Regions from separate parts of the Erwinia pyrifoliae DSM 12163 genome, predicted to be linked through region 2. Evidence: predicted binding sites of a transcription regulator. Region 2 holds the regulator's gene; each other region holds the start of a gene.
The links. The regulator PurR, encoded in region 2, represses purine synthesis genes. The targets are predictions, from matches to a motif close to CANGCAAACGTTTGCNTG.
Positions count from the first base shown of each region.

Region 1: a site for PurR is predicted at 3,222-3,239, ahead of purL (phosphoribosylformylglycinamidine synthase). Genes of this name have one in related genera too.
Region 3: a site for PurR is predicted at 4,358-4,375, ahead of purT (formate-dependent phosphoribosylglycinamide formyltransferase). Genes of this name have one in related genera too.

Region 1 covers NC_017390.1:1,162,113-1,170,071, forward strand. Annotated here, with positions in the region: gene murQ (N-acetylmuramic acid 6-phosphate etherase) at 1-91, shown strand, start outside; gene yfhb (phosphatidylglycerophosphatase C) at 309-947, shown strand; gene tadA (tRNA adenosine(34) deaminase TadA) at 1,108-1,608, shown strand; gene mltF (membrane-bound lytic murein transglycosylase MltF) at 1,576-3,057, opposite strand; gene purL (phosphoribosylformylglycinamidine synthase) at 3,327-7,211, shown strand; gene EPYR_RS05220 (hypothetical protein) at 7,854-7,959, opposite strand, start outside.
Region 2 covers NC_017390.1:2,130,844-2,138,802, forward strand. Annotated here, with positions in the region: gene gloA (lactoylglutathione lyase) at 1-332, shown strand, start outside; gene rnt (ribonuclease T) at 435-1,094, shown strand; gene EPYR_RS09510 (Grx4 family monothiol glutaredoxin) at 1,370-1,708, opposite strand; gene EPYR_RS09515 (C40 family peptidase) at 2,089-2,925, shown strand; gene purR (HTH-type transcriptional repressor PurR) at 3,326-4,351, shown strand; gene punR (DNA-binding transcriptional activator PunR) at 4,348-5,280, opposite strand; gene punC (purine nucleoside transporter PunC) at 5,392-6,606, shown strand; gene cfa (cyclopropane fatty acyl phospholipid synthase) at 6,913-7,959, shown strand, end outside.
Region 3 covers NC_017390.1:1,792,231-1,800,189, forward strand. Annotated here, with positions in the region: gene pyk (pyruvate kinase) at 1-700, opposite strand, end outside; gene zwf (glucose-6-phosphate dehydrogenase) at 1,461-2,936, shown strand; gene purT (formate-dependent phosphoribosylglycinamide formyltransferase) at 3,138-4,316, opposite strand; gene EPYR_RS07955 (YebG family protein) at 4,455-4,754, shown strand; gene EPYR_RS07960 (sugar phosphate isomerase/epimerase family protein) at 4,796-5,608, opposite strand; gene EPYR_RS07965 (S9 family peptidase) at 5,863-7,923, shown strand; gene exoX (exodeoxyribonuclease X) at 7,920-7,959, opposite strand, start outside.

The DNA.
Region 1 (7,959 bases), 970 kb from region 2:
GACCGACCTGCCCGCCGAACAGGCTAAGCAGAGCCTGTCTGCCCATCACGGCTTTTTGCGTGCGGCACTGCAGAACCCCGGCCGGCGCTAACAGGACAGAAAAAAACCTGAGGCGAGCGATTGGCCTGGCCGTCATTGGCTATGCTAAGGTTGCCAGCCCAATCTGCGTTACCCCGTACAGGCGACCACCGGCACTTCCCGTTTTTGTCGATTAAATAAGGGTTTTTTTGGCCGGGTGGTTAAGCGCAGCAGTCTGCGGTTTTCCTTTGGTCTGGTTTATGGGTTTTGATTACCCTGAGGAGTCAGGTTTGACAACCGGTAGTGAACGACGCGTGGTCTTTTTTGACCTAGATGGCACCCTGCATCAGCAGGATATGTTTGGCACTTTTATGCGCTGGCTGCTGTGGCGTCAGCCGCTTAATCTGCTGCTGGTAGTGCCATTATTGCCGGTGATTGGTCTGGGCCTGTTGGTGAAGGGGCGCGCGGCGCGCTGGCCGATGAGCCTGCTGCTGTGGTCAATCACTTTTGGCCACGGAGAAGAGCGTCTGCTGCAACGGGAGGCGCAGTTTGCCCACTGGTTTCGTCAGCGCGTAACGGCTTTTCCGCTGGTGCAGCAGCGGCTGAACGACTATCTGGGCAGTGAAGATGCTGATGTCTGGCTGATCACCGGTTCACCCCAGCCGCTGGTGGAGCGGGTCTATTTCGATTCCGCTTTTCTGCCGGGGGTGAAACTGATCGCCAGTCAAATGGCGCGTGCTTATGGCGGCAGAGTGCTGATAATGCGCTGCCTGGGCCATGAAAAGGTGGCTCAGCTGGAAGAGCAGATCGGTACGCCGTTACAGCTTCACAGTGGTTACAGCGACAGCAAACAGGACAATCCGCTGTTGTTTTTCTGCCAGCACCGTTTTCGTGTTACCCCGGTGGGGGAGCTACAGCAGCTGGAATAATGCGCCGCTCGGTTTAGTCCGGTCATCCTGCAAGCTGCTGATGCGATGGCTACCTGCTGGCTTGCCGGGCCGGGTTCCTGCGCTTTTCATTCATTTTACGCTTTCCTGCATGCGGAATTATTTCGGTATATAATGTCGCGTTTTTTTTCTGGAGGCGCAGGTGACCGATCACAATGAGGAATACTGGATGCGCCACGCGCTCCGGCTGGCTCGCCGAGCCTGGGACGAGGGCGAGGTGCCGGTGGGTGCGGTGCTGGTGCTGGATGGCCAGGCTATCGGCGAGGGTTGGAACCGCCCTATTGGTCAGCATGACCCGACTGCGCATGCGGAAATGATGGCGCTGCGCCAGGGCGGCAAGGTCATAGAGAATTATCGCCTGCTGGACACCACGCTGTATGTCACCCTGGAGCCTTGCGTGATGTGCGCTGGTGCGATGATCCACGGCCGTGTCGGACGGCTGGTGTATGGGGCGCGTGATGCGAAAACCGGTGCGGCAGGTTCCTTGCTCGATGTGCTGGGGCATGCGGGGATGAACCATCATGTGCAGGTTGACTGTGGCGTGCTGCGTGATGAGTGCGCCGCAATGCTAAGTGATTTTTTTCGCCAGCGGCGGGCTGAAAAAAAAGCGCTACGGCAGCAGCAAAACCCCGGTCGGGTTTAACGCTGTGTTAACCTCAACCGCCGGGTAAGCCTGGCTCAGTTCGGCTTCTGTCACCGCCTTCTGCGCCAGCTTTCTCTCCTGATCCTGCAGATAACCCACCAGGCTCAGCTGGTATTTACGGATATTCTCCACGTAGTTATAAGCCTCCTGGCCACGGGCATAGCCGTAAGTGGTCTGGCTGTAGTAGCGTTTTTGACTGAGCATCGGCAGCCGTACTTTCACATCCGCCCAGCTGTTCGGATTGCCTTTCTGTTTTTCCGTCAGTTTGCGCGCATCAAGCATATGGGCGTAGCCCATGTTGTAGGCAGCCAGCGCGAACCAGATCCGTTCATCTTCAGGCACGCCCGGCGGAACTTTCTCCATCATGTGTAGCAGATATTCACTGCCGCCACGAATGCTCTGCTCGGGGTCGGTACGATCGCTGACATTCAGGCTTTCGGCCGTATTGCGCGTTAGCATCATCATGCCGCGCACGCCGGTAGGGGAGGTGGCCTGCGGATTCCAGTGCGACTCCTGATAAGAGATTGCCGCCAGCAGCCGCCAGTCAATTTCCCTGGCATACTTCTCAAACAGTCGGCGAATATCCGGCAGCGTTTCGTCAATTGAACGCAGGAAAGTGCGGGTATCAACATAATCAAAAGTGCCGACATGGCCGAGATACTTCTCATCAAGGCGGGCGATGGCACCTTCTTCTGACATCCGGCTGAAGAAATCGAGTATCGCCGCGCTCAGGCTGTCATTGGCTTCCTGCCGCATGTACCAGGTGACGGCTTCTTCATCGGTAATGTCGAACGCCACCGCCAGCTGGGGGTGAATACGCTGCATCAGTCCAATTGATACCGAGTCGGCAATGGTATAGTCGAGCTTACCGTCAGCCACGGCCTGCAACAAGCCCTCTGGCGTCCGATCGGTGGAGATCGCCCAGTCGAGATCGGCATACTGACGATCTTTAACCTCGCAGAGCGAAGACAGATAGGCTGAACCCGAAGCCACCGTCAGGCGGCCTTTAAGATCGCCAAGGTTTTTCGGGCGTGGCGTACCGATGCGGTAGACCAGCTGCTGTGAAACGGAATAATATGCCGGACCGGCACGAAAACGCTTCAGCCGCTCACTGTTGTAAATCAAACCGGCAGCCAGCACGTCGGCTTTATCGTCAGCCAGGTCTTCAAACAGATCGGCCAGATTCGGGCGTACGGTGACAGCAAGCCTGACCCCTAAATAATCGGCGAAGCGCTTCGCCAGCTCGTAATCCATGCCAGCCGGAGATTGCTTAACGGTGTAGTAAGTCAGCGGGGAATTTATGGTGCTGATACGCAGCACTCCGCGCGATTTAATCTGCGCGATACGGTCGGTAGAGCCACCATACCACGGGATCGAGGGCCACAATGCCAGCGCAAGCAGCACGGTGATTAATCCGATCAACAGATAATTAAATTTAAGGCGTTTCAAGTAGTTATCTCTCGATTTTTCTCGGTCTTCTGTCTTTTTAGGCAGTATTTATGGTCTGTAATCGAACCCGAGCGTGGGGCATTTTGCTCAACTCCGGGCTGCACCGCAACTGAATTTCACCCCTTTAGTGTGTTTTTTAGCCGTCCTGGTTCGCCGATTAATTCTGCGCAAACGGTTTCGTAACGAACCGGGATTCTCTATAATGGCGCCGGTTTTCCCTGTTGCGCCCAATGAAGCGTCGCCCGGCGCTTCGAGACGAGAGATCTTTAATGATGGAAATTCTGCGTGGTTCGCCCGCTCTGTCGGCATTTCGTATTAACAAACTGCTGACCCGCTTTCAGGACGCTCACCTGCCGGTGAGTGATATTTACGCCGAGTACGTCCATTTTGCCGATGTCAGCGCACCGCTCAGTGCCGATGACAAATCACGCCTGCAGCGCCTGCTGAAATACGGTCCCTCTCTCGCGGAACATACTCCGGAAGGCCGTCTGCTGCTGGTGACGCCACGTCCCGGCACCCTCTCGCCCTGGTCTTCAAAAGCGACGGATATCGCTCATAACTGCTCGCTGCCGCAGGTCATTCGCCTGGAGCGCGGCATGGCCTTCTATATTAAGGCCCCGCAGTTAACCGAAGCGCAGTGGGGGCAGCTGGCTGCACTGCTGCATGACCGCATGATGGAAACCGTGTTTAGCGAATTTCAGCAGGCCGAAGCGCTGTTTGCCCATCATCAGCCCGCACCGCTGCAAAGCGTCGATGTGCTGGGCGAAGGCCGCAATGCGCTGGTCCAGGCCAATATTAAACTGGGCCTGGCACTGGCGGACGACGAAATCGACTACCTGCTGGCGGCGTTTGAAAAATTGGGGCGCAACCCGAACGATATTGAACTGTATATGTTTGCTCAGGCCAACTCTGAGCACTGCCGCCATAAAATCTTCAATGCTGACTGGCTGATTGATGGTGAGCAGCAGCCTAAATCGTTGTTTAAGATGATCAAGAACACCTTTGAGCAAACTCCGGATCATGTGCTGTCAGCCTATAAAGACAACGCGGCGGTCATGGAAGGCTCAAAGGTGGGGCGTTTCTACGCCGATCCGCAGGGGCGCTACGACTTCCATCAGGAAGATGCGCACATTCTGATGAAGGTGGAAACGCACAACCACCCGACAGCTATCTCGCCGTGGCCGGGGGCGGCGACCGGTTCCGGTGGTGAAATTCGTGACGAGGGCGCCACCGGGCGCGGCGCAAAACCGAAAGCAGGTCTGGTCGGCTTCTCGGTATCTAACCTGCGTATTCCGGGCTTTGAGCAGCCGTGGGAAGAGGATTTCGGCAAGCCTGATCGCATCGTCACCGCGCTGGACATCATGACCGAAGGGCCTTTGGGCGGTGCGGCCTTTAACAACGAATTTGGTCGCCCGGCGCTGAACGGCTACTTCCGGACCTATGAAGAGCGCGTTAACAGCCACAATGGCAGCGAGCTACGCGGCTACCACAAGCCGATTATGCTGGCGGGTGGTATCGGTAATATCCGTGCAGACCATGTGCAGAAAGGCGAAATCAGCGTCGGCGCTAAGCTTATCGTGCTGGGTGGCCCGGCAATGAATATTGGCCTCGGCGGCGGTGCGGCTTCGTCAATGGCCTCCGGCCAGTCTGATGCGGACCTCGATTTTGCATCGGTACAGCGTGACAACCCGGAAATGGAGCGGCGCTGCCAGGAAGTGATCGACCGTTGCTGGCAGCTGGGGGAAGATAACCCGATTCTGTTTATTCACGATGTTGGCGCTGGCGGTCTGTCCAACGCCATGCCGGAGCTGGTGAGCGACGGTGAGCGCGGCGGCCGGTTTAATCTGCGCGATATTCTCAATGATGAACCGGGCATGAGCCCGCTGGAAGTGTGGTGCAACGAGTCGCAGGAGCGCTACGTGCTGGCTGTTGCCCCGGCAAGCCTGGCGCTGTTTGATGCCTTGTGCAAGCGCGAGCGCGCGCCCTATGCGGTGATTGGCGAGGCGACGGAAGAGATGCACCTGTCGCTGACTGACAGCCATTTCGACAATACGCCTATCGATATGCCGCTGGACGTGCTGTTAGGCAAAACGCCGAAAATGACCCGTGACGTCACCAGCCTGCAGGTGAAAGGCGAGGCGCTGGTGCGCGATGGCATTTCGCTTGTGGACGCGGTACATCGCGTGCTGCATCTGCCTGCCGTGGCGGAGAAAACCTTCCTTATTACCATCGGTGACCGTTCGGTTGGCGGCATGGTTGCCCGTGACCAGATGGTCGGGCCGTGGCAGGTTCCCGTGGCCAACTGTGCAGTGACCACCGCCAGCCTCGACAGCTACCACGGCGAAGCGATGGCGCTGGGCGAGCGCACGCCGGTGGCGCTGCTGGACTTTGCCGCTTCCGGTCGCCTGGCGGTCGGTGAAGCGCTCACCAATATTGCCGCCACGCAGATCGGCCCACTGACGCGCATCAAACTGTCGGCAAACTGGATGGCGGCAGCCGGTCACCCGGGTGAGGACGCCGGCCTGTATGCCGCGGTCAAAGCGGTGGGTGAAGAGCTGTGCCCGGCGCTGGGCATCACCATCCCGGTGGGCAAAGACTCCATGTCGATGAAAACCCGCTGGCAGCAGGGTAGCGAACAGCGCGAGATGACCTCGCCGCTGTCGCTGGTGATCACCGCATTTGCCCGCGTGGAGGACGTGCGTAAAACCGTGACGCCGCAGTTGCAGACCGGCGATAACGCGCTGTTGCTGATTGACCTCGGTAACGGCGTAAATGCGCTGGGTGCCACGGCGCTGTCACAGGTTTACCGCCAGCTGGGCGATAAGCCTGCCGACGTGCGGGATGCGCAGCAGCTGGCCGGTTTCTATCATGCGATTCAGGCGCTGGTTGCCGGGGGCAAACTGCTGGCCTATCACGACCGTTCAGACGGCGGGCTGCTGGTAACGCTGGCCGAGATGGCCTTTACCGGCCACTGCGGTATTGAGGCCGACATTGCCACGCTGGGCAACGACAGCCTGGCCGCTCTGTTCAATGAAGAACTGGGCGCGGTGATTCAGGTGGCCGCCGCTGACCTGGCGGACGTTAAAGCGCTGCTGGCGGCCCACGGCCTTGGCGACTGCGTGCATCTGCTGGGCAGGGCGGTCAGCGGTGACCGCTTCACCCTCTCCAGCGGTGATTCAGCGATCTACAGCGAAAGCCGTACCACTCTGCGTACCTGGTGGGCAGAAACCACCTGGCAGATGCAGCGTCTGCGCGACAACCCGGCCTGTGCCGATCAGGAGCATGAGGCGAAGAAAGACGATCGCGATCCGGGTCTTAACGTTGCGCTGACCTTTAAGCCACAGGAAGATATCGCCGCACCATTCATTGCAACCGGCGTCCGTCCGCAAGTGGCGGTGCTGCGTGAGCAGGGGGTTAACTCCCAGGTTGAGATGGCTGCCGCCTTCCACCGTGCCGGATTTGACGCGGTTGACGTGCACATGAGCGACCTGCTTGCCGGGCGTCGTGGACTGAGCGACGTCCAGGCGCTGGTCGCCTGTGGTGGCTTCTCCTACGGCGACGTACTGGGTGCCGGCGAAGGTTGGGCGAAGTCAATTTTGTTCAATGAGCGCGTGCGTGACGAGTTTGAAACCTTCTTCCATCGGCCACAGACGCTGGCGCTTGGCGTATGTAACGGTTGCCAGATGATGTCTAATCTGCGCGAGCTGATCCCTGGCAGCGAAGCGTGGCCACGCTTTGTGCGCAACCAGTCAGAGCGCTTTGAAGGGCGCTTCAGCCTGGTGGAAGTGGCGGCCAGCCCGTCACTGCTGCTGGACGGTATGGTCGGCTCGCGAATGCCGATTGCGGTGGCTCATGGTGAAGGTTTCGTTGAAGTGCGTAACGAGGCGCACCTGGCCCGGCTGGAAAATAAAGGTTTAGTGGCGCTGCGGTTTGTCGACAACCTTGGCAACGTCACTCAGCAGTACCCGGCTAACCCGAATGGATCGCCGAACGGCATTACTGCGGTAACCAACGAAAGTGGTCGTGTCACCATTATGATGCCGCACCCGGAACGCGTATTCCGCACCGTCAGCCACTCCTGGCACCCGGCAGAGTGGGGAGAGGACAGCCCGTGGATGCGGATATTCCGTAATGCGCGTAAACAGCTGGGTTAAGTCAAGCTGTGGTAAAGGCCGGAGCCATTCCGGCCTTTTGGTATCGTCCCGGCGTGTTGTCGCATTTTGCCGACAATGCAGTGAGCAGATGTCTCCGAAAGGAGACATTCAGCTGATTGATTTCCCCTGTTTTTGTGAATAAGCCTTGTAAACGTCTCTATATGGAGACGTTTCTTAATATCAACGACGCATATTTTAGTACGGCTCAGCTACCGTTTTGAGAAAATAGCTTGATGAACAGTATGTTACAGGGTTTCTCAAATCTGGCATGCCAATTGCTTATAACAGTGCAGTGGCTCATTCACCCGGTTATGACAGCCCTGCTCAAGCGGACAAGTGCCCATAACATTCGAATGACGCACAATACGGTGCCTGTCGTCCACCCCGCCGATAATCGTTCACTTTGTGGCGTTATCAGACATCGGACGCTACGTTGAGTCAGGTACCATCTATTTTGTTACGCGGGTTTACCGGCGTGACTTTGGAAGGCTGGTTCACTGGAACCGGCCTTTTTTTCATTTTGATCCTGGCGTGGTGACCTGCATTCCGTTTTCTCCAGCCCACATTAGCTGAAAATGAAAAAACTGAACGACAGGGGGGCACTGACTCCAGAAACCGCATGCCCGACAGATCCTTATTTTTCTATGAGGCGCGCAATGCATACTGGTGAAGGTAGTTAAAAGCCTTGACGTGCGTGATCCCACATTTCTTGGCGACTTCAGCCCAGTCTACGCCTTCATCGATACGC
Region 2 (7,959 bases):
TGCGCCTGTTACGCACCAGTGAAAATGCCGAATACAAATATACCCTCGCCTTTGTCGGCTACAGCGAAGAGAGCGAAGGCGCAGTTATCGAACTGACCTATAACTGGGACGTGGATAAATACAACCTCGGTGATGCATACGGTCATATTGCTCTGGGCGTGGACGATGTTGCAACTACCTGTAATCGCATCCGTAATGATGGCGGCAACGTTACCCGCGAAGCCGGCCCGGTGAAAGGCGGTACCACCATCATTGCGTTCGTAGAGGATCCGGACGGCTATAAGATTGAACTTATTGAAAATAAACACGCTGGTCACGGTATCGGCAACTAAGCTTTTTTGGGGTGCTTCCCAGGCACCCCGCTCCCCCCCTGCTGCATCCCCCAACAAAATTTGCCATAATGCGCGCTGCCTTTTATCGCCAATGAGAAGCCGATGTCTGAATCGAATGAACTGAATACCCTGAGCAGCCGTTTTCGCGGTTTTTATCCAGTAGTGATTGATGTCGAAACCGCAGGTTTTGATGCCAAAACGAACGCCCTACTGGAGATTGCGGCAGTAACGCTGAAAATGGATAGTGATGGCTGGCTGGAAAAAGATGATACCCTTCACTTCCACGTTGAGCCTTTTGCCGGTTCAGTTCTGCTTCCTGAAGCACTGACATTTAATGGAATCGATCCTACTAATCCTCTTCGCGGGGCGGTCAGTGAATACGAAGCGCTTCACGCTATTTTCAAACTGGTGCGTAAAGGGATTAAGGACAGCGGCTGTAACCGGGCGGTTATGGTGGCGCATAATGCGACGTTCGATCTCAACTTTATGAACGCCGCAGCAGAACGTGCCAGTCTGAAACGAAACCCTTTCCATCCCTTCGTAACCTTTGATACCGCTGCGCTTAGCGGGCTGGCGCTGGGGCAAACCGTGCTGGCAAAAGCCTGTCACGCAGCAGGAATGGCGTTCGACAGTGCACAGGCGCATTCGGCCTTGTACGACACGCTGCAAACGGCGGATCTGTTCTGTGAATTGGTTAACCGGTGGAAACGTCTTGGCGGTTGGCCACTGCCCGCTGCTGCAGAGAGCTGTCCCGGCAACTAACTTAGGGGGGAAATAGCCTTTAATACCTGATGTTCTTCTGTTCAGGGGCTGGAAGCCAAATATGATGGCCTGAGGCAACAGCTCAACGCAATTCCCGGGCGGTGAGTTGAAATCGTTGACGCTGTAAGTGAGGAGGCCGTCAGAGGGAAGCCGTTTGCTCCAGATGAGTGATCAAGCCGGGGTATGGCGAAACGCCGAAGTGAAATGCCAGTCAGTTATTATCACTGACTGGCTTGAAAGTTTCATCACGCCCATTCAGACGCCAGCCAAGGCGATTACTCTGCGGCGTCAGTTGGGTATTTCTGGGCGGTTTCTTTGATCAACTGTTGCAGTTCACCACGCTGATACATCTCGATGATGATATCGCAACCGCCGACCAACTCACCGTCAACCCACAGCTGCGGGAACGTTGGCCAGTTTGCATATTTTGGCATTTCAGCACGAATGTCCGGGTTTTGCAGGATATCCACATACGCAAAACGCTCGCCACAGGCGGAGAGCGCCTGTACGGCCTGAGCAGAAAAACCGCAGCTCGGTAGCTTCGGCGAGCCTTTCATATACAACAGGATTGGGTTTTCTGCGATCTGGCGCTGAATTTTTTCAACAGTACTCATAAATGCCTTCCTCAATACGATACTTCGTGTATAGGCTGTAGCCAGCCAATATTGTAGCTATTCTGACCTGAGGTTGAAAATGACATTTTCAATACTTATCGGGTTTTCACCCGGTTAACGGTCAGAGGATGGTAACAAAATAACATTTTCTTCTGAGCTTTGCTGCATCCGTTGACAAATAGTTAAGGTAACGCACTGAGTTAACAGACTGATTATATATGTTAAACTATCGACCACGGCTGTATTATTGTAACAAAAAAGACCTTACCTTTTGCTCTCCATTTAGTTTAGAATTCTTACAACCTTCTGCCAGCGTGCAGAATTGACTATTTACCCTCGCATTGCTGCCTGCCGCAATGCACGAACTGTTAATGGAAATGATGCGTCTATTCATTACGCTTTTCATGCTCGCTTTCGCTCAGCTATTTTTTAATATGGCGCACGCATCGCCACAGGCTCCTGTTAATGCCGATCGGCACAAAGCTGACCGAAATATCGCGCGCGAAGATGAACGACGCAAAAAACGCCCGGTAAAAGCTTCCACAACCAAAAAAATCAAACAACCTCCGGTAAAAAAAACTAAACAACCCGCACGACCGGCGCAGCTAAGCACGGCGAAAAAACAAAAGTTAAAAAATAAAACCACTGTCGTTAAGCGCCCAACAAAAAAAAGCAACACGGTTAAAAGCCAGTCTGCCTACAAACCCGGCATCAAAAAGACAATAAAAAAACGTTACGGCAGGCAGCGTGCAGATCGTAAGACGGCTCTGTCGGCCCCTATAAAGCTCAGTAATGCGCATCGCATTCGTTATCAAAAAGCGCGTGAAAGCGCAGTGAATAAACTGATGGGCCAGCTGGGTAAACCCTATCTGTGGGGTGGCAGCTCGCCTAAAACCGGGTTTGACTGCAGTGGCCTGGTTTGGTACGCCTATAAAGATTTAGTAAAATTCAAAATTCCTCGCACCGCAAATGAGATGTATCACCTGCGCGATGCCGCTCCGATCAGGCGTGACAGGCTTGAGAAGGGCGATTTGGTGTTCTTCCGTCTCAACAGTAAAAGTCGCGCCGATCATGTAGGCGTCTATCTCGGCGGCGGTAAATTCATTCAGTCACCACGAACAGGTAAAGATATTCAGGTCAGCACACTGGGTGATGATTTCTGGCAAGAACATTACATAGGCGCTCGTCGCGTGGTGACACCGAAGACGGTTCGTTAACCGCTGGCAGACAATTTTCCCGCCGGGCCGCGAGACGAAACGCATTGCTGCCTCGTAATCAACGATTCCGTCTGGACTCATCGTTATCAATTTCGGTAAGTGATTTAACTTCGCCATTACCCACATTGGGTTAACAGTCTGCAATTATTCCTATCGTTAACAGTAAACATCTCGTTTTCTTTGCGCAGCCTTGTTAGAATTCATCCTCTGCGTTGCGCAACGGTGCCAAAATTTGGCTAAGCCAGCACTGCGCGTCCTGTTACGGACAAACCTTACCCCTTCCCGATTCTTTGAGACAGCCCCCAATCATTCTGTCCAGTCGGGAAAAGCCTGCATCCAGGCAAACGATTAACAAACCAGTTATCAGCAGGTTACTGATAACACCAGGAGTAGGATTTTCATGGCAACAATTAAGGACGTGGCAAAGCGCGCGGGTGTTTCTACCACCACCGTGTCGCACGTCATAAACAAAACACGCTTTGTCGCCGAAGAGACGCGTGAAGCGGTATGGGTGGCTATTAAAGCATTGCATTACTCACCAAGCGCCGTAGCTCGTAGCCTGAAGGTAAACCACACCAAAACCATTGGCCTGCTGGCAACCTCAAGCGAAGCACCCTATTTTGCAGAAATCATCGAAGCGGTGGAGCACCGCTGCTTTGCTCAAGGCTATACCCTGATTCTGGGCAATGCGCATAACAATATCCAAAAGCAGCAGGCTTATCTGTCGATGATGGCGCAAAAACGCGTGGATGGCCTGCTGGTCATGTGCTCTGAATACCCGGACGCGCTGATTGCGATGTTAGAAGATAACCGCAATATTCCGATGGTGGTAATGGATTGGGGCAAGTCACGCGGTGACTTTACCGACACGGTACTGGATAACGCATTTGATGGCGGCTATCTGGCGGGGCGTTATCTGATTGAACGCGGGCACCGTGACATTGCTGCCATCCCGGGTCAGTTGGAACGCAACACCGGGGGCGGGCGCCATGCGGGCTTTCTGAAAGCACTGGCCGAGGCCGGGATCACACTGCGTGATGAGTGGCTGGTACAGGGTGATTTTGAACCTGAATCCGGTTATCTTGCTATGCAACAGATCCTGGCGCAGAAACAGCGTCCGACCGCCGTATTTTGCGGAGGCGATATCATGGCGATGGGCGCAATCTGTGCAGCAGATGAAATGGGACTGCGCGTGCCGCAAGACATCTCGGTGATCGGTTATGATAACGTGCGCAACGCCCGATACTTCACTCCGGCGTTGACGACCGTACATCAACCGAAAGAGCGTCTCGGTGAGACCGCCTTTGATATGTTAATCGATCGCATTACCAGCAAACGTGAAGAGTCCCAGACCATTGAGGTTTATCCTTCTCTTATCGAACGACGTTCGGTGGCGGACGGACCTTACCGCGACTACCGCCGTTAATTGCGCATCGGCCCCGGATGCTGTTGCTCGCTCAGCCACTCGGCCTTCAGGGTTTCCGTGCTACCAAGATATTCCAGCAGCCAGCTCAGCGCCGGTGAGGCGCTTTGTTCCGACCAGCTCAGACAGCACGGACTGTCTGGAAAAGGTGAGCTAAGCGCCAGCTCACGCAGTTCGTTTCTCTGCAACAACGGTTGGGCGAAATGGCCCGGCACCATGCCAACGCATAACCCCGCGCCCAGACAATCAAAGGCGCTTTCCCAGTCAGGCACAACCAGCCGCCGCTGATTATCCAGCGTCCATGTTGTGCGTTTGGGTAGCGCGCGTGAGGTATCTTCCAGCACCAGCGAAGGCCACTCGCGTATCCACTCTTCAGTCAGCGGCCCGGGGCGGCTGACTAACGGGTGTAGCGCATTAACCACACAGCGCCAGTTCAGGCTTCCCATATCACGAAAAGCGAAACGCCCGCCAACCGGAACCGCCTGTGTAGCACCTATCGCCACATCCACCCGCCCGTCTGCCAGCGCGTCCCAAACGCCGTTAAACACTTCTGGCATGATATGCAGCTCCATGTCAGGAAAGTGGCGGTAAAAATCCACCACCAGCTGCCGCGTACGCGACGGGCGTACGATGCGATCGACAGCGATATTGAGCTGCCCGCGCCAGCCGTTTGCCACCTGCTGACAGCGGCGGCGCGTGGCTATCATTTTTTTGATGACAAACCTGCCTTCCTCGCTAAATACCCGTCCGGCGTCGGTTAACACCACATCACGATGCCGCCTTTCAAACAGACTTACGGCCAGCCATTCCTCAAGCTGGCGCACCGTATAGCTTACCGCAGAGGGCACACGATGTAGCTCAGCGGCAGCGGCGGTAAAACTTCCGGTCCGGGCCACGGCATCAATAACTTCCAGTGAATGTTCAGACCACATATTTGCCTTCAAAAAAATTCATGTCGATTGACTAATATTAGCGTTTCACAGACTGTCCTGCACGCGATTACACTGCTCAGGCTAAAAATGGACTGATAAGAGTTGATCAACATGTATTCTAAAGGTTTTATGATTTACCTTGCGCTGCTAAGCATGCTGGGTTTCCTTGCCACCGATATGTACCTGCCCGCATTTGGTGTGATGCAGCAAGATCTGCATACTCCAGCCGGGGCTATCAGCGCCAGCCTGAGTATTTTTCTGGCCGGTTTTGCCTGTGCGCAACTGGTATGGGGGCCTCTTTCAGACCGCATCGGGCGTAAGCCAGTACTGTTGATGGGTCTGAGTCTGTTTGCTATCGGCTGTGCCGCCATGCTTTGGGTTAATTCAGCGGCTTCGCTGCTGGCATGGCGATTTGTGCAGGCTGTCGGCGTCTGTGCTGCGGCCGTAAGCTGGCAGGCTCTGGTCGTTGACCGCTACAGCGCTGCCCGGGCCAACCGTGTGTTTGCCACCATCATGCCGCTGGTCGCGCTCTCCCCGGCGCTGGCCCCGCTGTTGGGTGCCTGGCTGTTAGCGCATTTTTCATGGCAGTCCATCTTCGTTACGCTGTTACTGATTACTCTGCTGCTGCTGGTGCCTACCTTGCGCCTGCCATCACCACCACGGGGGGATAAAAGCGCGCCTGAAATCGCCGCTCCCGGTTTTGTAACCCTGCTTAAATCCCCCCTGTACAGCGGTAATGTCGCAATCTATGCGGCCTGTTCTGCCAGCTTCTTCGCCTGGCTTACCGGTTCACCGTTTATTTTGGGTAGTTTAGGGCTTTCACCTGCCGATATTGGCCTGAGCTATGTGCCGCAAACGGTCGCTTTCCTTATTGGTGGCTTTAGCTGTCGCGCGCTTTTAAGTCGATTCGCCGCGCGCAAGATCCTCCCCTGGCTGCTGATGTTCTACAGTCTGAGCATTGTTACGCTCTGGCTGATTGCGCAACATCCCCAGCCTGCTCTGTGGGCTCTTATGCTGCCGTTCTGCGGCATGGCAATGGCGAATGGCGCAATCTACCCTATTGTTGTGTCCAGCGCCCTGCTGCCCTTCCCTCATGCCACCGGTAAAGCGGCCGCCTTGCAGAATATGTTGCAGCTTGGCCTGTGCTTTCTCGCCAGCATGGTCGTATCTTCATTGATTGATGCAGCTCTGGATGCCACCGTGCTGGTGATGCTGGCCACCATTTTAATCGCAGCCGTGGGCTATTTTGTGCAGCGCACGGCGGAGCGTGAACTCGTGTTGCGAACGGAAAAAATCACGCCTGAAATCAACCCAACAAATAGTTAGCAAGATAACAATAATTCATTGAATAATTGAAAATGCAGGCATATACATCTTAAATGTCATAAAAAATAATAACTTATTATTTTTTATGACCGGGGTAATTGCCGTGCAGGCTTCCTGCAATTATCCTGAAGGCCGCAGCGCCGGGCTTATGACGGGCGGCCGCAGTCCCAGCTTCTGATGTTCAATCAATCCTCTTTCACATGGGTTAACAGGCCGTGATATTTGCCGTGTGTGCACCCTCACAAATCTGCGAAAATTGACTATTCTTTTTCTCAGGTATCAATCGCACAAGATGATGGAGAAGCTATGAGTTCATCATGTATTGAAGATGAAAGCCTGGGGGATAATCAGTGGTACCGAATCGTCCAGGAAATATTGAGTAAGGCCGATATTCAAGTTAACGGATCCCGCCCCTCTGACATTCAGGTGAGTAACCCTGACTTCTTTAAGCGAGTGCTGCAGGAAGGTTCATTAGGGCTGGGTGAAAGCTATATGGATGGCTGGTGGGAGTGCGAACGCCTGGATATTTTTTTTCAGCGCGCGCTCAATGCCCACCTTGACCGACAGCTTCCCCATCATTTTAAAGATACATTGCGTATCGCCGCTTCACGTTTAACTAATTTACAGTCTCGCAAACGTGCCTGGATAGTGGGTAAAGAACATTATGATCTGGGTAACGATCTCTTCACCAAAATACTGGACCCGTACATGCAGTATTCCTGTGGTTACTGGAAACGAGCTGAAACGCTTGATCAGGCTCAAGAGGCGAAGCTGGAGCTGATTTGTGCAAAACTACAACTTAAGCCCGATATGACGCTTTTAGACATTGGCTGTGGCTGGGGAGGTCTGGCTGAATACGCTGCACGTCATTACGGCGTTAGCGTCGTGGGTGTCACTATTTCTGTCGAGCAGCAGAAATTGGCTCAGCAGCGCTGCGAAGGCCTGAGCGTAGATATCCTGCTGCAGGATTATCGCGACCTCAGTCAGCAATTTGACCGCATCGTTTCCGTGGGTATGTTTGAACACGTCGGCCCGAAAAATTATGCTACCTATTTTGACGTGGTCGATCGTAATCTGAAACCCGATGGCGTCTTCCTGCTGCACACTATTGGAGCCAGTAATACTAACGATCACGTCGACCCGTGGATTAACAAATACATTTTCCCCAATGGCTGCCTGCCCTCGGTGCGCCATATCGCTGACGCCAGCGAGCCACATTTTGTCATGGAAGACTGGCATAACATGGGGGCTGATTATGACGTCACGCTGATGAGCTGGTATCAGCGTTTTCTGACAACCTGGCCGCAGCTGTCAGACAAATATGGCGAGCGTTTCAAACGTATGTTCTCTTAC
Region 3 (7,959 bases), 340 kb from region 2:
CGATTTTGGCTTCACATCCGGCCTCACGCGCCAGGCGGCGGGCATAATTCAGGTCTTCACCACAGCGCGGGAAGGATACGGCAAGATAGTCGACGCCGATTTGCGCGGCGGTGAGAATATCCGCCTTGTCTTTTTCCGTAAGGGCTTCGGCCGACAGCCCCCCGCCGAGCTTGTTAATCCCTTTATTATTCGATAGCGGGCCGCCGACGGTCACTTCGGTGAACACCTTCATGCCTTTAACTTCCAGCACTTTCAGCTGCACACGCCCGTCGTCAAGTAGCAGGATATCTCCCGGTACGACATCAGCGGGCAGGCCTTTATAATCAATGCCTACTCTTTCTTTGTCGCCTTCGCCTTTACCCAGGCTGGCATCCAGCAGAAAACGCTCGCCTGGGTTGAGGAAAACTTTCCCTTCTTTGAAAGTTGAAACGCGGATTTTCGGTCCCTGAAGATCGCCGAGAATGGCGACGTGTCGCCCCAGTTTTGCCGCGACTTCGCGCACCTTATTTGCGCGCATCTGGTGATCCTGGGCGGTGCCGTGTGAAAAGTTCAGTCGTACCACATTGGCACCCGCAGCGATGATCTTTTCCAGATTGTTGTCACGATCGGTAGCGGGGCCAAGCGTGGTAACAATTTTGGTTCTTCTGAGGCGACGAGAAAGGTACTTAGGATGAAGAAGTGAAGATGATTGATTATTCATTGTATACGACCTGAAGTGAATAGTGAGTCTATCCCTGTGAAATAATATGTGCAGAGGTCTTAACTGTCTGTTGTGCGCTCTCAACATCCTGCAGGGGTTCTGGCCAGAGGTGAGACAAGAGGAGTCATGAGAGTTTCATAAGCACATGCACACATAAGGTATCACCTAAAGCGGTAAACTCAATAGTCAACATTGAGCTTAAACACTTACTGGCCTTGGTCATTTTCCTTCAGTCTTAATGAGATGTCCGGTGGTGATGGCTTGCTGCGCGTTAGCCACTGCCGGAGCAGGGCTTTTTTTGCAAAAGTGACAGCAGATCCCGGCAGGCATTTTGCTAATTTGAACAGCAAAAATTTTATTTCAGTCTATTATTCATACAGTTAATGGCCTATACATTTTGACGATTTCAATCAAAGGAGAAATCAATGTCATTTTGTAGAGAATAGACGTTGACCTTAAGTGCTTAACGCAGAGTCACCACAGCATCAGACTCCGTTTTAGTCGTGAATGAGCCGAGTCTGATGCTCAAACAGGTCATCTGACTCACGGCAATAATGAGAATTCAGGCCTGAACGGGCGGATGCCCGCTGTGGTTTGCCACAAAATAACGCATTGATTGAATACATTGTGCCAGACCTGCGTCACCAGGTTTACGTGGACCGGGCAAAAGCAGTACATTGTACAGATACAAAATGACACTAAGAGCCTGTCCTGGTTCGGAATCTACGGGACTGGCTAATCCTGCAACGAGGAGAATGAAATGGCGGTTACACAAACAGCCCAGGCATGCGATCTGGTTATTTTCGGTGCCAAAGGCGACCTTGCACGCCGAAAACTGCTGCCCTCACTGTATCAGTTAGAAAAAGCCGGTCAGATTCATGAAGAGTCACGCATCATAGGCGTGGGGCGTGCGGAATGGGATAAAGCCGCTTATACCAAGGTCGTGCGTGAAGCGCTGGAAACCTTTATGAAGGAAAAAATTGATGAGGCGCTGTGGGATAAACTCAGCAGCCGACTCGATTTTTGTAATCTTGACGTGACTGACAGCAGTCATTTCCCTCGACTTGGCAAAATGCTCGACCAGAAAAAACGCATCACCATCAACTATTTTGCCATGCCGCCAAGCACTTTTGGTGCTATTTGTCAGGGGCTGGGCGAGGCCAAACTCAATGCCAAACCAGCACGCGTAGTAATGGAAAAACCGCTGGGCACCTCGCTCGTTACTTCGCAGGAAATTAACAATCAGGTAGGTGAGTACTTCGAAGAAAGCCAGGTCTTCCGCATTGACCATTATCTCGGCAAAGAGACCGTGCTTAACCTGCTGGCACTGCGCTTTGCTAACTCGCTGTTTGCCGCAAACTGGGACAATCGCACTATCGACCATGTGCAGATAACCGTGGCAGAGGAGGTAGGGATCGAAGGGCGTTGGGGCTACTTCGATAAAGCCGGTCAGATGCGCGACATGATTCAGAACCACCTGCTGCAGGTGTTAACCATGATCGCGATGTCACCGCCGGCAGATCTGTCTGCTGACCGTATTCGTGATGAAAAAGTCAAGGTACTGCGCTCCCTGCGCCGCATTGACCATACCAACGTGCGTGAAAAAACCGTACGCGGCCAGTACACTTCAGGTTTTGTGCAGGGGAAAAAAGTCCCTGGCTACCTGGAGGAGGAGGGCGCAAACAAGTCCAGCAATACGGAAACCTTCGTTTCTATCCGGGTTGATATCGACGACTGGCGCTGGGCTGGCGTGCCGTTCTATCTGCGCACCGGTAAACGTCTGCCGACCAAGTGTTCGGAAGTTGTTGTCTACTTTAAAAATCCGGCGCTGAACCTGTTCAAAGACAGCTGGCAGGAACTGCCGCAAAACAAACTGACCATTCGTCTGCAGCCGGATGAAGGCGTCGATATCCAGATCCTCAACAAAGTGCCCGGACTGGATCACAAACATAACCTGCAAACCACCAAACTGGATTTGAGCTTCTCAGAGACCTTCAATCAGTCTCATCTGGCGGATGCCTACGAGCGCCTGCTGCTGGAAACCATGCGCGGTATCCAGGCCCTGTTTGTACGTCGTGATGAAGTGGAAGAGGCCTGGAAGTGGGTTGATTCCATCATGGATGCCTGGTCTGCAGATAAAGAAGCGCCTAAACCTTACCAAGCGGGTACCTGGGGGCCGGTGGCTTCGGTAGCGATGATCACCCGTGATGGCCGCTCATGGAATGAATTTGAATAAATTGAGCTGAATGTTGCAGCCCGCTTCGGCGGGCTTTTTTTTTCACTAAAAATAGTGGGTTATGCACAATAAGCCGACGCTCGCCGGGCAGTTACCAGCCGATGCGCTGGAAACAGGGGATGACCATCACATTACCCAACTGGCACGGCAGGCAGTATCTGGGGCGAAGATTTGATTCGCCCCCGGTAGCGCCGGTAGCTATCAGCCACTGACGTTGACGCCGGCGGCAGCCGTTGTGGCGCGCTGTACCGCATCCTCAATATCACTCCCGGTTGCCAGCACGACGCCTAAACGGCGTTTACCCTGGATTTCCGGCTTGCCAAACAGACGAACCTGCAGACCCGCGCCGACTGCGGCTGAAAGGTTGGCAAAATGAACGTTATCACTGTGTAGCTCCGGCAGGATAACCGCCGATGCCGCCGGCCCATATTGACGTATTGCCCCCACCGGCAGACCGAGGAAAGCGCGAACGTGCAGGGCGAACTCAGAAACATCCTGTGAAATTAAGGTGACCATGCCGGTATCGTGCGGGCGCGGTGACACTTCACTGAACACCACCTCATCACCACAGACAAATAGCTCCACGCCAAAAAGGCCGTGACCACCGAGAGCCGCCACGACCTTTTCGGCAATCTGCCGGGCGCGCTGCAGGGCCAGCTGGCTCATCTGCTGTGGCTGCCACGACTCACGATAATCGCCATCCTCCTGGCGATGGCCAATGGGCGCGCAAAAATGAATACCATCCACGGCACTGATGGTCAGCAGGGTGATTTCAAAATCGAATTTCACCACGCCTTCAACAATCACGCGCCCGGCACCTGCACGGCCACCCTGCTGAGCATATTCCCAGGCGTTGGCCAGCTGTGCGGCCTTGCGGATAAAGCTCTGGCCTTTGCCGGAGGAGCTCATCACCGGCTTAATAATGCACGGGAAGCCAATAGCTTGTGCTGCGGAACAAAATGCATCATAACTGTCGGCGAAGCGATAGTCCGAAGTGGGAAGCTGCAACTCTTCTGCCGCCAGGCGGCGAATGCCCTCCCGATTCATAGTTAACCGTGCGGCGCGGGCGGTGGGAACCACATTTTGGCCCTGTTTTTCCAGTTCGACCAGCATATCCGTGGCGATGGCTTCAATTTCAGGCACCACAAAATCCGGCTTTTCTTTAGCTATCAGCGCTGCCAGAGCCGCGCCATCCAGCATATTGATCACATAACTGCGATGGGCAACCTGCATGGCCGGGGCATCCGCGTAGCGATCTACCGCGATCGTTTCCACGCCCAAACGCTGACATTCCAGCGCCACTTCTTTGCCCAGTTCACCCGATCCTAACAGCATTACGCGCGTTGCATTCGGGCGCAGAGCGGTTCCAAGAGTTGTCATCATCGCCACCTGAGTAGATTAAAAAAAACCGCAGCAGTATAAACGAAAACGTTTGCGTGTTCATCCGTCATCCGGCGCTTGAGGAAAAAAAGCCATGCTGCTATACTGTATAAAAACACAGTTAAACAGGGCGAAATTATGGCTGTCGAAATTCAATATATCGTCGTCAGAAAAGGTGAAGAAAAGATGACGTTTGCCAGTAAAAAAGAGGCGGATGCCTACGACAAAATGCTCGATATGGCCGAAGTGTTCTCTGACTGGCTGGCGGCCAGTCCGCTGGACATGGAGGATCAGCAGAACGAATCGCTGGGGCTTTTTATGGCGGAAAACAAAGACGTGCTGCAGCAGATCCTGCGCACCGGCAGGCTGCCTGATGAAAACGCCGCCGATAAAAGCGACGACGTGAGCGAAAGCAAACTGCGGGCGGTAGCGGGCTGAGTGCACCAGGACGGGCCAGCTGGCGTGGCCATCTGGCCGGGTTACATCAGCTGGCGTAACGCCGCCATCGCCGCCTTTGCGGTGATAACGGGATCGGCCTGATGCAGCCGATCGTTGAAGACTTCAAGTCCGATTGGCCCTTGGTATCCAATTTGTTGCAGGCGCTCTAGTAGCGCCCGCAACGGATAGTGGCCTTCGCCTGGCAGCAGGCGGTCATGGCGGGCAACCTTTTTTAACTGTTGCGCATCCGGCTGGGTATCCAGATCCGACAATTGCACCAGGAATATCTTGCCGGCCGGGATGCCTTCCAGATCTGCCAGCGTTCTTTGCAAAACAAAGATATGGAATGCGTCGACCACCAGCCCCAGATTGGGTGCATTGATGCGCTTCACCAGCTGCCATGCTGCGGCGATGTTGTTAATGTGCCGGCTCCACGCCATCGCTTCATAGGCCACGCGCAGATGGTGGCGTGCCGCCTGCTGTACCAGCCAGCGTAAATCTTCTTCTGTTCGCTGCTGACAACATGCGGGATGAGTCGAAGCAGGGACCAGTAGCGTAGTGGCTCCCAATCGTTGTGCGGTTGACATCATCTCCAGGGCTTCGTTACGCTTATTATTGCGCATCTCATCCGGTGCGCCATCAAAGTCCATCAACACCTGGTAATCCGTCAATGATAACGCCAGCCGTGAGCAGAGATTGGCCAGGCCAGCAGCGCCCATTGCTGCTGTTGCCACATCCTGCTGCCACAGTTCCACCTGCTGAAACCCCGCCGCAGCGGCCGCGCGTAATTTCTCTTCGCTACTACCGCCAAGCAGAATAGTATTGATAAATAATGGGTTGTCTGAAAGCTTCACCGTCGTTTCCTTATTTTTTTTCTTGCTGCTTTCAGGGTAGAAGCCAATAACGGCTGGCGCAAACCCGCCTTTTACATGATGTGCGCGCATTAAGATGACGTGTTATCGTCTTTGCCTCCTTTGACATTTCCTTACGTCGCTGTTGAGACGCCCGGTGATCGACGTCAATCGTTCCACTGGCGCATTATCTTTACTTGGCAATCTGCCAGCCAGGTGTCAACCTGACCTACCTGAACTCACATTGCGAACGAAATATGACGCCACCAAAAGCAAAGAAAATACCCCATGTTATGACCTTGCATGGCGATACGCGCACCGACAACTATTACTGGCTGCGTGACGATCGACGTGAAGATCCGCAGGTGCTGGCGCACCTTAGCGCTGAAAACGACTTTTGTCTGCAGCAGCTTCAGCCGCAACAGGCACTCCAGGCGCAGTTGCTAAAGGAGATCGTTGGGCGTATACCGGCGCGGGATCATTCCGTGCCCTATGTTAAAAGCGGCTTCCGCTATCAAAGTCGCTATGAGGAAGGCAACGAATATACCCTGTATACCCGTCAGCCAGCGGACACCCTCACGCCGGAAGTCTGGGACACGCTGCTGGATGGTAACCAGCGTGCTGCCGACAGCGAGTTTTATACCCTGGGTGGCGTGGCCATCAGCCCGGATAACCAGACAATGGCGGTGGCCGAAGACTTTCTGTCGCGCAGGGTATATGCCATTCGTCTACGTCATTTGCACAGCGGCGAGTGGTATCCCGAGGTGCTGGAGGGCGTCTCCTCCAGCATGGCCTGGTCTGGCGATTCACAGACGCTCTATTATGTGCTGAAGGATAAACAGACTTTGCTGCCTTATCAGGTATGGCGGCATTCGCTCGGTACTCCACAGCAGCAGGACCAGCTGGTGTATGAAGAGCAGGATGACACTTTTTATGTCGGCCTTGATAAGACCACCTCAGAGCAGTTTATTACTATCGTACTTGGCAGCAGCACCACCAGCGAAGTCATGCTGCTGGATGCGCAGCAGGCCAATGCGCAGCCGCAGCGGTTTAGCGCACGTCGTAAAGACCATGAATACAGCGTCGATCACTATCAGGGCAATTTCTATATACGTTCTAATCGCGACGGTAAGAACTTTGCTCTGTATCGCAGCGCAGAGGCTGATGAACATCAGTGGCAGACGGTGATCCCTGCGCGTGACGATATCGTACTGGAAGATTATTCCCTGTTCCGCGACTGGCTGGTCGTTGAAGAGCGTCAGCACGGATTATCCAGCCTGCGCCAGATCCACTGGCAAAGCGGCAGAAGCTACACGATTGCCTTTGACGATCCGGCTTATGTCACCTGGATTGGTTACAACCCCAGCCCTGAAACCAGCAAGCTGCGCTATGGCTATTCGTCAATGACCACCCCGGACACGCTGTATGAACGCGATCTGGATAGCGGTGAGCGGCAGGTTCTGAAGCAGACAGAAGTAAAAGGTTTTGACGCCTTATTGTATCGTAGCGAGCACCACTGGATGACCATGCGCGACGGGGTCGAAGTGCCGGTTTCGCTGGTTTATCGCCGGGACTGCTATCAGCCGGGAACCAACCCGCTGCTGGTTTATGGCTATGGCTCCTACGGCAGCAGTATGGATGCCGACTTCAGCGCCAGCCGTCTCAGTCTGCTCGACCGTGGGTTCGTCTATGCTCTGACGCATATCCGGGGCGGAGGGGAAATGGGGCAACGCTGGTATGACGACGGACGCCTGTTCAACAAGATGAACACCTTCCATGACTTCATTGATATTACCGATGCGCTGGTGGCGAGAAACTACGGTGACGCGCAAAAACTTTACGCAATGGGGGGCAGCGCCGGGGGCTTACTGATGGGCGCGGTGATCAACATGGTGCCGAACCGTTTCCACGGAGTGGTCGCGCAGGTGCCATTTGTGGACGTGCTGACCACCATGCTGGATGAAACCATACCCCTCACCACCGGTGAATATGACGAGTGGGGAAATCCGGCCGATGAGCCATATTATCGCTACATCCGGCAGTACAGCCCGTATGACAACGTGGTAGCGCAGTCTTACCCGCACCTGCTGGTTACTACCGGGCTGCATGATCCCCAGGTGCAGTATTGGGAGCCGGCAAAATGGGTGGCGAAGCTGCGCGAGTTGAAAACCGACGACCATCTGCTGCTGCTGCACACCGAAATGGATGCCGGCCACGGCGGCAAATCCGGGCGCTTCAAGGCTCATGAAGGATTAGTGATGGAATATGCCTTTCTGATCGCGCTGGCGACGGGCCTGCTGGCCAGCCAGGTGGTTTAATCGGACTCGCTTAATGCCCGCTGCATGGCGCTGCGT